DNA from 2 places in the Streptomyces thermocarboxydovorans genome. Region 2 is predicted to be linked to the other one. Evidence: riboswitches for the same ligand, from Rfam matches in the RefSeq annotation. Region 2 holds a riboswitch; the other holds the start of a gene.

Region 1 (4,416 bases), on a different contig from region 2:
GGGCGTGCTATCGGCCATGCCTGCGTCGGGCCTGCCAGAGGGCGGCACCGGCCAGCAGCACCACGACCGCGGCGCCGCCGATCAGCCCCAGCGAAGGCCCGCCGTCCGAGGCGGACTTCTCCTTCTCCCCGGACTGCTCCGGGGACTGCTCCCGGGCAAGCTCCTCGTCCGCCGTGGCGTTGTCCGGAGCCTTGCCGGACACCTGCTCCCCGCAGCCCTTCGCCGGGTAGCCGGCGATCGCGCACAGCATCGCCTTGGCGTCGTAGCGCAGGGGTTCGGCGACGGCCGCCAGCGCGTCGGAGGTCGTCGCGTCCTCGGGGACCCGGGCGCAGGCCGTGCGGTTGGCGGGCGGACGCTCGCCCGACGGGGCGTCGGCCCGCGTGCCGAAGTCGAGGACCAGGGCCACGCGCTTGGTGCCGTCCTTCGGCGGGGTCTTGGCGCAGATGGTGCCGAAGTCGGCGGTGCCGCGCGGCTTCGCCGCGTCGCCGGAGTCCTCGCTGACGGAGAAGCGGAAGCCCTGGACATCGCCGTCGTAGGGGCGGGCGGTGGACGGGCCCTGGGTGGCGTACGTCCACTGCTCGCCCTCGCGCTCCCAGAACGACCAGTAGCGGTACCCGGCGGCCTGCGCCTGACCGGCTCCCGCCAGCACCGGCAGGAGAAGCGCGGCCAGGAACAGCACGAGCGTTCTGCGGATCACGGCTGCTGCCTCTTCCTGCGGCCGCTGAACAGGAAGCCGATGCCGACAACGGCGACCAGGCACACGCCGACGTACCACCAGACGCCGAAGCCGGAGTCCGAGCCGGATTCCGCGTCGGAGGCGGCGGCCTTCTGCTTCCCCTTCTCGTTCTCCTTCTCGGCGGCGGGGCCGGTCGCGGCCAGCTTCTTCACCAGGTCCGTCCCGCCGAAGGCGCGCGGGTCGGCGCCGGTGGCGTGGGCGGCGAGGATCAGCTGGGCGTAGGCGGCGGGGCCGCTCTGCGCCGCCCAGCCGGCGGCGTTCTTCTCCAGCCAGGCCAGGGACTTCTTCGCCGGCTCCATCGCGCCCAGCGCGGCGAGGGCGACCACCGCGTCCGCGGTGTTGCCGTGGTCGGGCTGCTCGGAGCCGCCCAGCGAGGAGACCAGATGGCCGTCCTTGGCCAGCTCGTCCTTCAGGTACGCCCCGCCGTTCACCGCGGCCTGCTCGGGACCGCCGGCCTTCTCGCAGGCGGGCTCAGGAGTGCCCTTCTTCGCGGGCTCGACCACCAGGCCCTTGCCGAGCAGGCCGAGCACGCCCGCCGCCGTGGCGTCGGCGTTGGCGATCAGCTTGCCCTTCTTGTCCGGCTGGAAGGCGAACGCGCCCGCCCCGTCGCCCTCGCAGGGCAGCGCCAGCTTCAGCAGGGCGTCGTAGGGGGACTTGCCGCCCTTCGTCACCTCGGCCGGCTTCTCGCCCGTGGCGGCGAGCGCACCGATGACGACGGAGGTGGAGTTGGCGTCGCTCGGGCCGCCCGCGGTGTAGCCCCAGCCGCCGTCCTTGTTCTGTATGGACTTCAGCCAGTCGACGGCCTTGCCGGTCGCCTTGTCGTGCCCGCCGAGCGCGGCCAGGGCCTGGACGGCGGCGGCCGTCTGGTTGGTGTCGACGGGGGTCTTGGCGTCGCAGGCGCGCGAGGTGTCGGCGCGGTACGGGGCGAAGGAGCCGTCGGCGCACTGCTGGCCGGTCAGCCAGTCCACGGCCGCCTTCGGCGGTTTCACGCCGGCCGCGTCCTGGGCGAGCAGCGCCAGCGACTGGCGCCAGACCCCGTCGTACTGCGGGTCGCCGTCGCCGTACAGGGCGGCGGGGAGGGCCTTGGACGGCTCGGGGGACGGGGACGAGTCGGCGGCGGCCGGGGTGGCGGCGCCGATCACGGCGACGGCGGCCAGGACCGCGGCGCAGCGGCGGACGTTCATGATCGGCGGGTGCCTCTCTCCCTTGATGCCGGTGCAGGGGGCGGGCGGCAGGGGAGACCCCGGCGGCTCGGCCCCGTATACCTCGACGGTGCCGTGCTCCGGCGGACTGCCGGGCACGAGAGCCGGTCACGATCCGTGCGGGGCATTCCGGCTGACCGTCCTCCGGGGACGGATCACGGTTGCGGGTCAGCGCCGGAATCGCACCGGCTTCCCCCCGTACGGCGTGAAGCGACGCCGCCACTTTACCCGCACGTGGTCAGGGGGCCGGGTGGGGTGGCTCACCTCACGATCCCGTGCGGTCCGGGTCACACGGCTCGTCTCGCGCGGTCCGGGTCACGCGGCTCGTCCCACACACACTCGGGCCAATGTCGCCAACTCCCGGCATTCCAGGTCATACCGCCGCGTAGGTCACCGGGCCGCTGCCCGGGACCGCCTCCGCCCGGCCGAGCATCACCAGGTGGCGCAGATGGGACTCGGCCTCCGCGACGGCGATGGTGCGGGAGGGGTGCGGGATGTCGTCCCAGGGGCGGTTCCAGGTCATGCGCTCCGCCAGCTGCCAGGGGGTGAGCGGGGTGGCGAGCAGGGCCAGCAGGCCGGTGAGGCGGCTGGCGTGGTGGGCGAGCAGGGCGGCGACGCGGGCGGGGGCGTCGGTGAAGGGGTACTGGTGGGCGGGGAGGATCTCGGCGGGGGTGAGACGGGAGACGCGTTCCAGGGAGTCGAGGTAGTCGCCGAGGGGATCGGTCGGGGTGGTGTCGTCGGGGTCCTCGTAGAGGCCGATGTGCGGGGTGATGCCGGGCAGCAGATGGTCGCCGGAGAAGAGGCGGCCGTTGCCCGGGAGCCGGGCCGGGTGCTCCTCCTCCAGGTGCAGGCAGACGTGACCGGGGGTGTGGCCCGGCGTCCACACGGCGCGCAGCCGGCGGCCCGGCAGGTCGAGCAGTTCGCCGGGGACGATCTCGCGGTCGGGGAGCGCGGGGGAGAGGGCGGGGAGGGTGCCGCGGGCCAGGGCCGCGCGCAGCGGCGCCAGATGGCTCTCGGGGGCGCCGGCGGCGGCGAGCCGGTCGGCCATGTAGGCGAGCCAGCGCTCGTTTGGCCGCCGCCCGCGGGTCGTCCGACTGCGGGCCGTTCCCTCGCGGGCGCCCACGCGCCGTTCGGTTGCGTGCCGTCCGTCTGTGCGCCGTCGGGGCCGCCGCCCACGCGCCGCCCGTGCGCCGTCGGGCTGCGTACCGTCCGGCCGCCGCCCGGCGCCCGCTACCGTCGCTCGTCCGGCAGGTCGATCAGGCGGCACACCGTCTCGATGTCGATCTTGACCTGGGCAATGGAGGCACGCCCCGACAGCCAGGTGATCAGCGCCGAGTGCCAGGTGTGCTCGATCACGCGGACCGCGGACAGCTGGTCGGGCGTGGGGTCCTCCTCCAGGCCCATCGCGTCCAGGATGATCGCCGTGGTCTGCCGGGAGACCTGGTCGACCTCCGGGCTCACACTGCGGTCGGCGAAGGTCAGCGCGCGCACCATCGCATCCGCCAGATGCGGCTCGCGCTGCAGCGCCCGGAACGCCCGCATCAGCGTCTCCGCCACCCGCTCGGCCGCCGTCTCACCGGCCGGCGGCTTCTTCCGCAGCGTGCCGTGCATGTGCTCCAGCTGGTCCTGCATGGTGGCCACCAGCAGATGGATCTTGGACGGGAAGTAGCGGTACAGGGTGCCGAGGGCCACCTGGGAGGACTCCGCCACCTCCCGCATCTGCACCGCGTCGAACCCGCCCCGGCTGGCCAGTTGCGCGGTCGCGTGCAGGATGCGGCGCCGGCGTGCCTCCTGCCGCTCGGTGAGCGGCGAGGCCGGAGAGGTACGTGCGGTGCCGGCTTCCGACTTGATCACTATGTCCACCTTGCCCGTCCTGCCTGCTGTGCCCGTCTTGCCCTGGCCGGTCCCCGCGGGCGCGGGCCCGCTTCGTGACCCTCGGTGAGGGTGAGTGATCGGACAGCATGGCACGCCGTCCGCCGTGGCGTGAATCACCTGATCCACTGCTCACAGCACCCCTACCTGCCGGTAGATTCGAGTTCTCTGAACGATCAACTCTGAAACTTGTTCTAGGTTAGCGTCCCGTCGTAGTCTCGCGGGACAGTGCAGGGAGAAGGGGGCCCAGGGTGACCGCTGAGGCCAGTCAGGCCGGGCCCTTCGTGGGCCCTGCCGCCGACGGCTTGCGACCGCTGCGCATCGCACTCCTCACCTACAAAGGAAACCCGTTCTGCGGCGGGCAGGGCGTCTACGTACGCCATCTCTCCCGCGAACTCGCCCGCCTCGGGCACCGCGTGGAGGTCATCGGCGCCCAGCCCTACCCGGTCCTCGACGAGGGCTACGACGGGCTGAGCCTGACCGAGCTGCCGAGCCTGGACCTCTACCGCCAGCCGGATCCTTTCCGCACCCCGAAGCGGGACGAGTACCGCGACTGGATCGACGCCCTCGAGGTCGGCACCATGTGGACCGGCGGCTTCCCCGAGC
Region 2 (4,416 bases):
CGGCCCCCGTGATCCTGACGCCCGTGTGACGCCCCTGGCCTCCCACCGGCAGGCTGACCCTAATGAACGCTGCCGGAATCCGGCAATGCGGCCCGGGCCGGTGTACGGGCACCATGGGCGCGGGGAGCACGGGGGAGGTTCCGGTTCCCGGCACCGGCAGATGCCGGGATCCGGAGCCGCTGCGGAGGGCCCCGCACTCATCGGTCGGTGGCGTGTGCCGCGGCGAGCGCGGCCAGCTCCTCCGGTGTCCGGGGCCCGCCCCCGTCCGCCGGCCACCCGTGCGCGCGCAGCAACTGCCCCACCGCGACACCCCACGGCAGCCGCAGCCCCGCCTCCGCCAGCAGATCCGCGCGGGCCAGCAGCTCACCGGCCGGACCGGTGCGCACACCCGACGGGGTGAGCAGCGCGGCGTCGTCGGCCCAGCGCAGCGCGAGGTCCACGTCATGGGTGGCCATCACCACCGTCGTGCCGCCCGCCCGCAGCCGGCCGAGCGTGGCCAGCAGCCTCTCCTGGCCGTCGGGATCGAGACCGGCGGTCGGCTCGTCCAGGATCAGCACCCGGGGCCGCATGGCGACGGCGCCCGCGATCGCGGTCCGCTTGCGCTGCCCGTAGGACAGCAGATGCGTGGGCCGGTCGGCGAGGTGGGAGATGTCAAGCGCGGCCAGCGCCTCGGCCACCCGGGCGCGCACCTCCTCGTCCGGCAGCCCGAGGTTCAGCGGCCCGAACGACACGTCCTGGCCGACGGAGGCGGCGAAGAGCTGGTCGTCGGGGTCCTGCACCACCAGCTGCACGGTGGTCCGCAGCCGGGTCAGCCCCTTGCGGTCGTGACGCACCGGCCGGCCCCCGACGGTCAACTCGCCCTCCAGCGGTCGCAGTCCGCCGCTGAGCAGCCGCATCAGCGTGGTCTTGCCGCTGCCGTTGCGCCCCAGCAGCGCCAGCGCGCGGCCCTCGGGGACCTCGAAGTCGAGGCCGCTGAGCACCAGCGGCCCGTCCTCGTAGGCGAACGACGCGCCCCGCAGGGCGACCAGGGCCGGTTCGGTCACGACAGGGGCCTTTCCAGGACGAAGGTGAGGGCGGTCAGCGCCGCCAGCAGGGCGAGGCTCGCCGCCGTGAAGCGGACGGAGACGCGCGCCTCGGGGACCAGCACACGCAGGGTGCCGTCGTAGCCGCGCCCGGCGAGTCCCGCCTGGAGCCGGGCCGCCCGGTCGAAGGACCGGACGAACGCGGTGGCGCCGAGACCGCCGAGCGAACGCCAGGTGGCCGCGCGGGTGGTGTGCCCCAGCCGGGCCGCCTGCGCCTCCCGGATCCGCCGCACCGAGTCGAGCAGCAGAAAGCTCATGCGGTACGTCACCAGCGCCACGTCCACCAGCGGCGCCGGCACCCCGGCCCGGACCAGGCGGGGCAGCAGATCGGACATGGGGGTGGTGAACGCGAACAGCAGCACGCCCAGCGAGGCGGCCGAGGTGCGCAGCAGCAACTCCCCGGCGCGCAGCGGCCCGTCGCCGGCGAGCGCCAGGAAACCGCCGGGCCCGCCCACCCGCACCAGCAGGGTGAGCGCCCCGGTGACACAGAAGCCCAGCGGCACCCGCCAGGCGCGCCACAGCCGCCGCGCCGGCACGCCCGCCGGCCCCAGCAGCCCGACGAGCGCGGCCGCGATCACCAGCGCCGCGCCCGGCCACGGCGGCAGCGAGATCGCCAGCACCGTCAGGCCAAGACCGAGCACCGCCTTGTCCACGGGATGCCGGCGGCGCCAGCGACTGCTGTGCGCCGCCGCGTCGATCGACAGCACCCGGTCAGCTCCGCGGCCGGGACGCGGTCTCGTCGCCGCCGCCCCCGTCGCCCGCGGGCTCGTGCTCCGGTTCGGTGCGGACCAGCGCCCTGGCCTCGCCCTGGCGGCGGCCCCGCCGCAGACCGAAGTAGTAGGCGAGGACCCCGGCGCCGATCGCGGCCTGCAGGGCGAACAGGGCCGACTCGATCTCGGCGGACGGAGGCTCGTACAGCGGGGAGAACCACGGCTCGTAGTCGGGGTCCAGCTCGGTGATCGCGGTCTCCGCCTCCCCGTCCGCCCCGGCGAACGGCTCCTCCTTGTGGTCGCCGAGCCCGAGCACCAGCGGCAGCACGGCGAGCGCGGCCACCGCGAGCAGCAGCAGAAGGTTGATCCGGGTGCCGCGCTTCACCGGGCCACCGCCTTCCGCTCCGCGGTGCGGGCGGACCCCGCCCCGGCCACCAGCACACCCAGCCGGGTCAGTTCGCCCCTGCTGGACTGCACCAGCATCCGCATCACCAGCACGGTCAGCAGCCCCTCGCTGACCGCCAGCGGGATCTGCGTCACCGCGAAGATGGAGCCGAACTTGCCGAGCGCGCCCAGGAATCCGCTGCCCGGGTCCGGGAAGGCCAGCGCCAGCTGCACACTGGTCACGCAGTACGTCGACAGGTCGGCGAGGAACGCGCCGCAGAACACGGCGGCCATCAGCGGCACGTCGTAGCGCCGCAGCAGCCCGTACACGGCGTAACCGGCCCAGGGTCCGACGACCGCCATGGAGAACACGTTGGCGCCCAGCGTGGTCAGGCCGCCGTGGGCGAGCAGCAGCGACTGGAACAGCAGGGTGATGGTGCCCAGCACCGCCATCACCGGCGGCCGGAACAGGATCGCTCCCAGCCCGGTACCGGTGGGATGGGAGCAACTCCCGGTCACCGAGGGCAGTTTCAGCGCCGACAGAACGAAGGTGAAGGCTCCCGACGCGCCCAGCAGCAGCGTGCTCTCGGGGTGTTCCCTCACTTCACGGATGAGCGACCGGGCTCCGTGGATCACGAACGGCGCCGCTGCGACGCCCCAGGCGACCGCGTGCGCCGGTGGCAGAAAACCCTCGGCTATGTGCATGGCTCAGCAGACCCTCTCCAGCACCTCGTGGATGGTTGACGTGCCTTGGCCGGTCTCCTGGCTGACGGGTACCACCGCCCGTGCTCCGCCTTCCCGGGTCCCAAGACCCAGTGGCTGTCCGTGAGGACCGGAGCCGGACTTCCCGATCACAGTGGCGAGGGCCGCACCGGCATCACACCGGTTTCCCGTCACCAAGGCGTGGTGACAGTAGTTCGCGTCACGGCCCGGTGACAAGCCGCCACCGGGGCGCGTGGAGTTCGCCCGGCAGGGCGGGCTGGCCGCCGACGGCCGCTGCAAGGCGTTCTCCGACGACGCCGACGGCACCGGCTGGTCCGAGCGCGTCGGCGTGCTGGTGCTGCAGCGGCTGTCCGACGCCCGCCGCGAGGGACGCCGGGTGCTGGCCGTGCCGCGCGGCAGCGCCGTCAACCAGGACGGCGAGAGCAACGGCCTCACCGCACCCAACGGCCCCTCCCAGGAACGCGTCATCCGCCACGCCCTCGCCTCCGCCGGGCTCACCCCGGCCGAGGCCGACGCGGTCGATACGGCGACGCCGGAGCGGCCTTCACCCTCTTCATCTCGGTGCTCGGCACCAGCATGGTGCAGCTGTACGGCAGCGAGGAGCTGAAGGCGCGCTATCTGAACCCCATGGCCGCCGGGGGCACGTTCTGCGCCACCCTGGGGAGCGAACGGGCCGCCGGCATCGAACTCGGCCGCATCGAGTCCGTGGTGTCCGAGGAGGGCGGCGAACTGGTCTCACCGGGGAGAAGTCGCCCGGGGGTGCTCAGAGGACGCCCAGGGAGGCGCACTCGGGGTCCGGGATCCACCAGCGGGCGACGTGCCCGTCCTGCCCCGGCACGGCGGGCGAGACTGAAAAGGTCCCGGCGAGTGCAGGAAGCGCCGTCGCACCGCTGCCGCGTCCGTGACAGGTTGCTGCCGCCGCCCGTCAGGCGCAGCCGTGGCGCCAGTTCCAGCCGGCGAAGGTGTGCCGCGCCTCCACGTCGAAGCGGCATGAGGCGGTGCCGTCGGCGGCGAGGTCCACGTAGGAGTGGTGGGTGTTGGCGTACCAGGAGCCGGTCGGGTCGAAGATGCCCCGGTAGCCGAAGTCCGCGTGCGCCTCGGTGCGGGAGACCGCGCAGTCGGCGCTGCAGTCGGTGTCGCTGCGGGCCGAGACCAGCGACCAGCCGGCGTTCCACGGCTCGCGGTTGAACTGCTGGGTGGCCCCGGTCGAAGCGGCCGCGACCCGGCTGCCGCCGGTGGTCCACTCGGAGGCCGTGTACAGGCCGGTCATCCGGATGTTGCAGCAGTCGTACATCTCGTTCCAGCTCGACACCCGGTGAGTGCCGTCCGCCTTCGTGCCGGACGCCGCCTTCGTGCCGGACGCCGCCGTCGCGCCGGACGCTGCCTTCTTCGTGCCGGACGCCGCCGCCATGGTCCGGGCCGCCGCGCCCTCGGCCTTGCCGGCCGGCACCATCCGCACCGTGCCGTACCGGGCCGTGCAGTCCGCGCCGATCGACACCTCCCGCTCCACCGCCATC

Evidence for each region. A riboswitch is a leader RNA that binds a small molecule or an ion and turns the genes downstream of it on or off. The one in region 2 is predicted to bind cobalamin.
Region 1: linked by a shared signal. The riboswitch ahead of ABD198_RS25870 (SCO2321 family membrane protein) and the one ahead of ABD198_RS04755 (energy-coupling factor ABC transporter permease) in region 2 are both predicted to bind cobalamin.

What each region holds. Positions count from the first base shown of each region.
Region 1 is NZ_BAAAGU010000066.1:17,856-22,271, forward strand. It holds gene ABD198_RS25865 (SCO2322 family protein) at 8-697, opposite strand; gene ABD198_RS25870 (SCO2321 family membrane protein) at 694-1,920, opposite strand; cobalamin riboswitch at 2,041-2,179, opposite strand; gene ABD198_RS25875 (MBL fold metallo-hydrolase) at 2,312-3,280, opposite strand; gene ABD198_RS25880 (TetR family transcriptional regulator) at 3,169-3,795, opposite strand; gene ABD198_RS25885 (glycosyltransferase family 4 protein) at 4,062-4,416, shown strand, end outside.
Region 2 is NZ_BAAAGU010000007.1:67,879-72,294, reverse strand. It holds gene ABD198_RS04770 (energy-coupling factor ABC transporter ATP-binding protein) at 198-1,043, opposite strand; gene cbiQ (cobalt ECF transporter T component CbiQ) at 1,040-1,789, opposite strand; gene ABD198_RS04760 (energy-coupling factor ABC transporter substrate-binding protein) at 1,794-2,177, opposite strand; gene ABD198_RS04755 (energy-coupling factor ABC transporter permease) at 2,174-2,881, opposite strand; cobalamin riboswitch at 2,912-3,092, opposite strand; partial or broken gene ABD198_RS04750 (beta-ketoacyl synthase N-terminal-like domain-containing protein) at 3,126-3,422, shown strand; gene ABD198_RS04745 (hypothetical protein) at 3,825-4,416, opposite strand, start outside.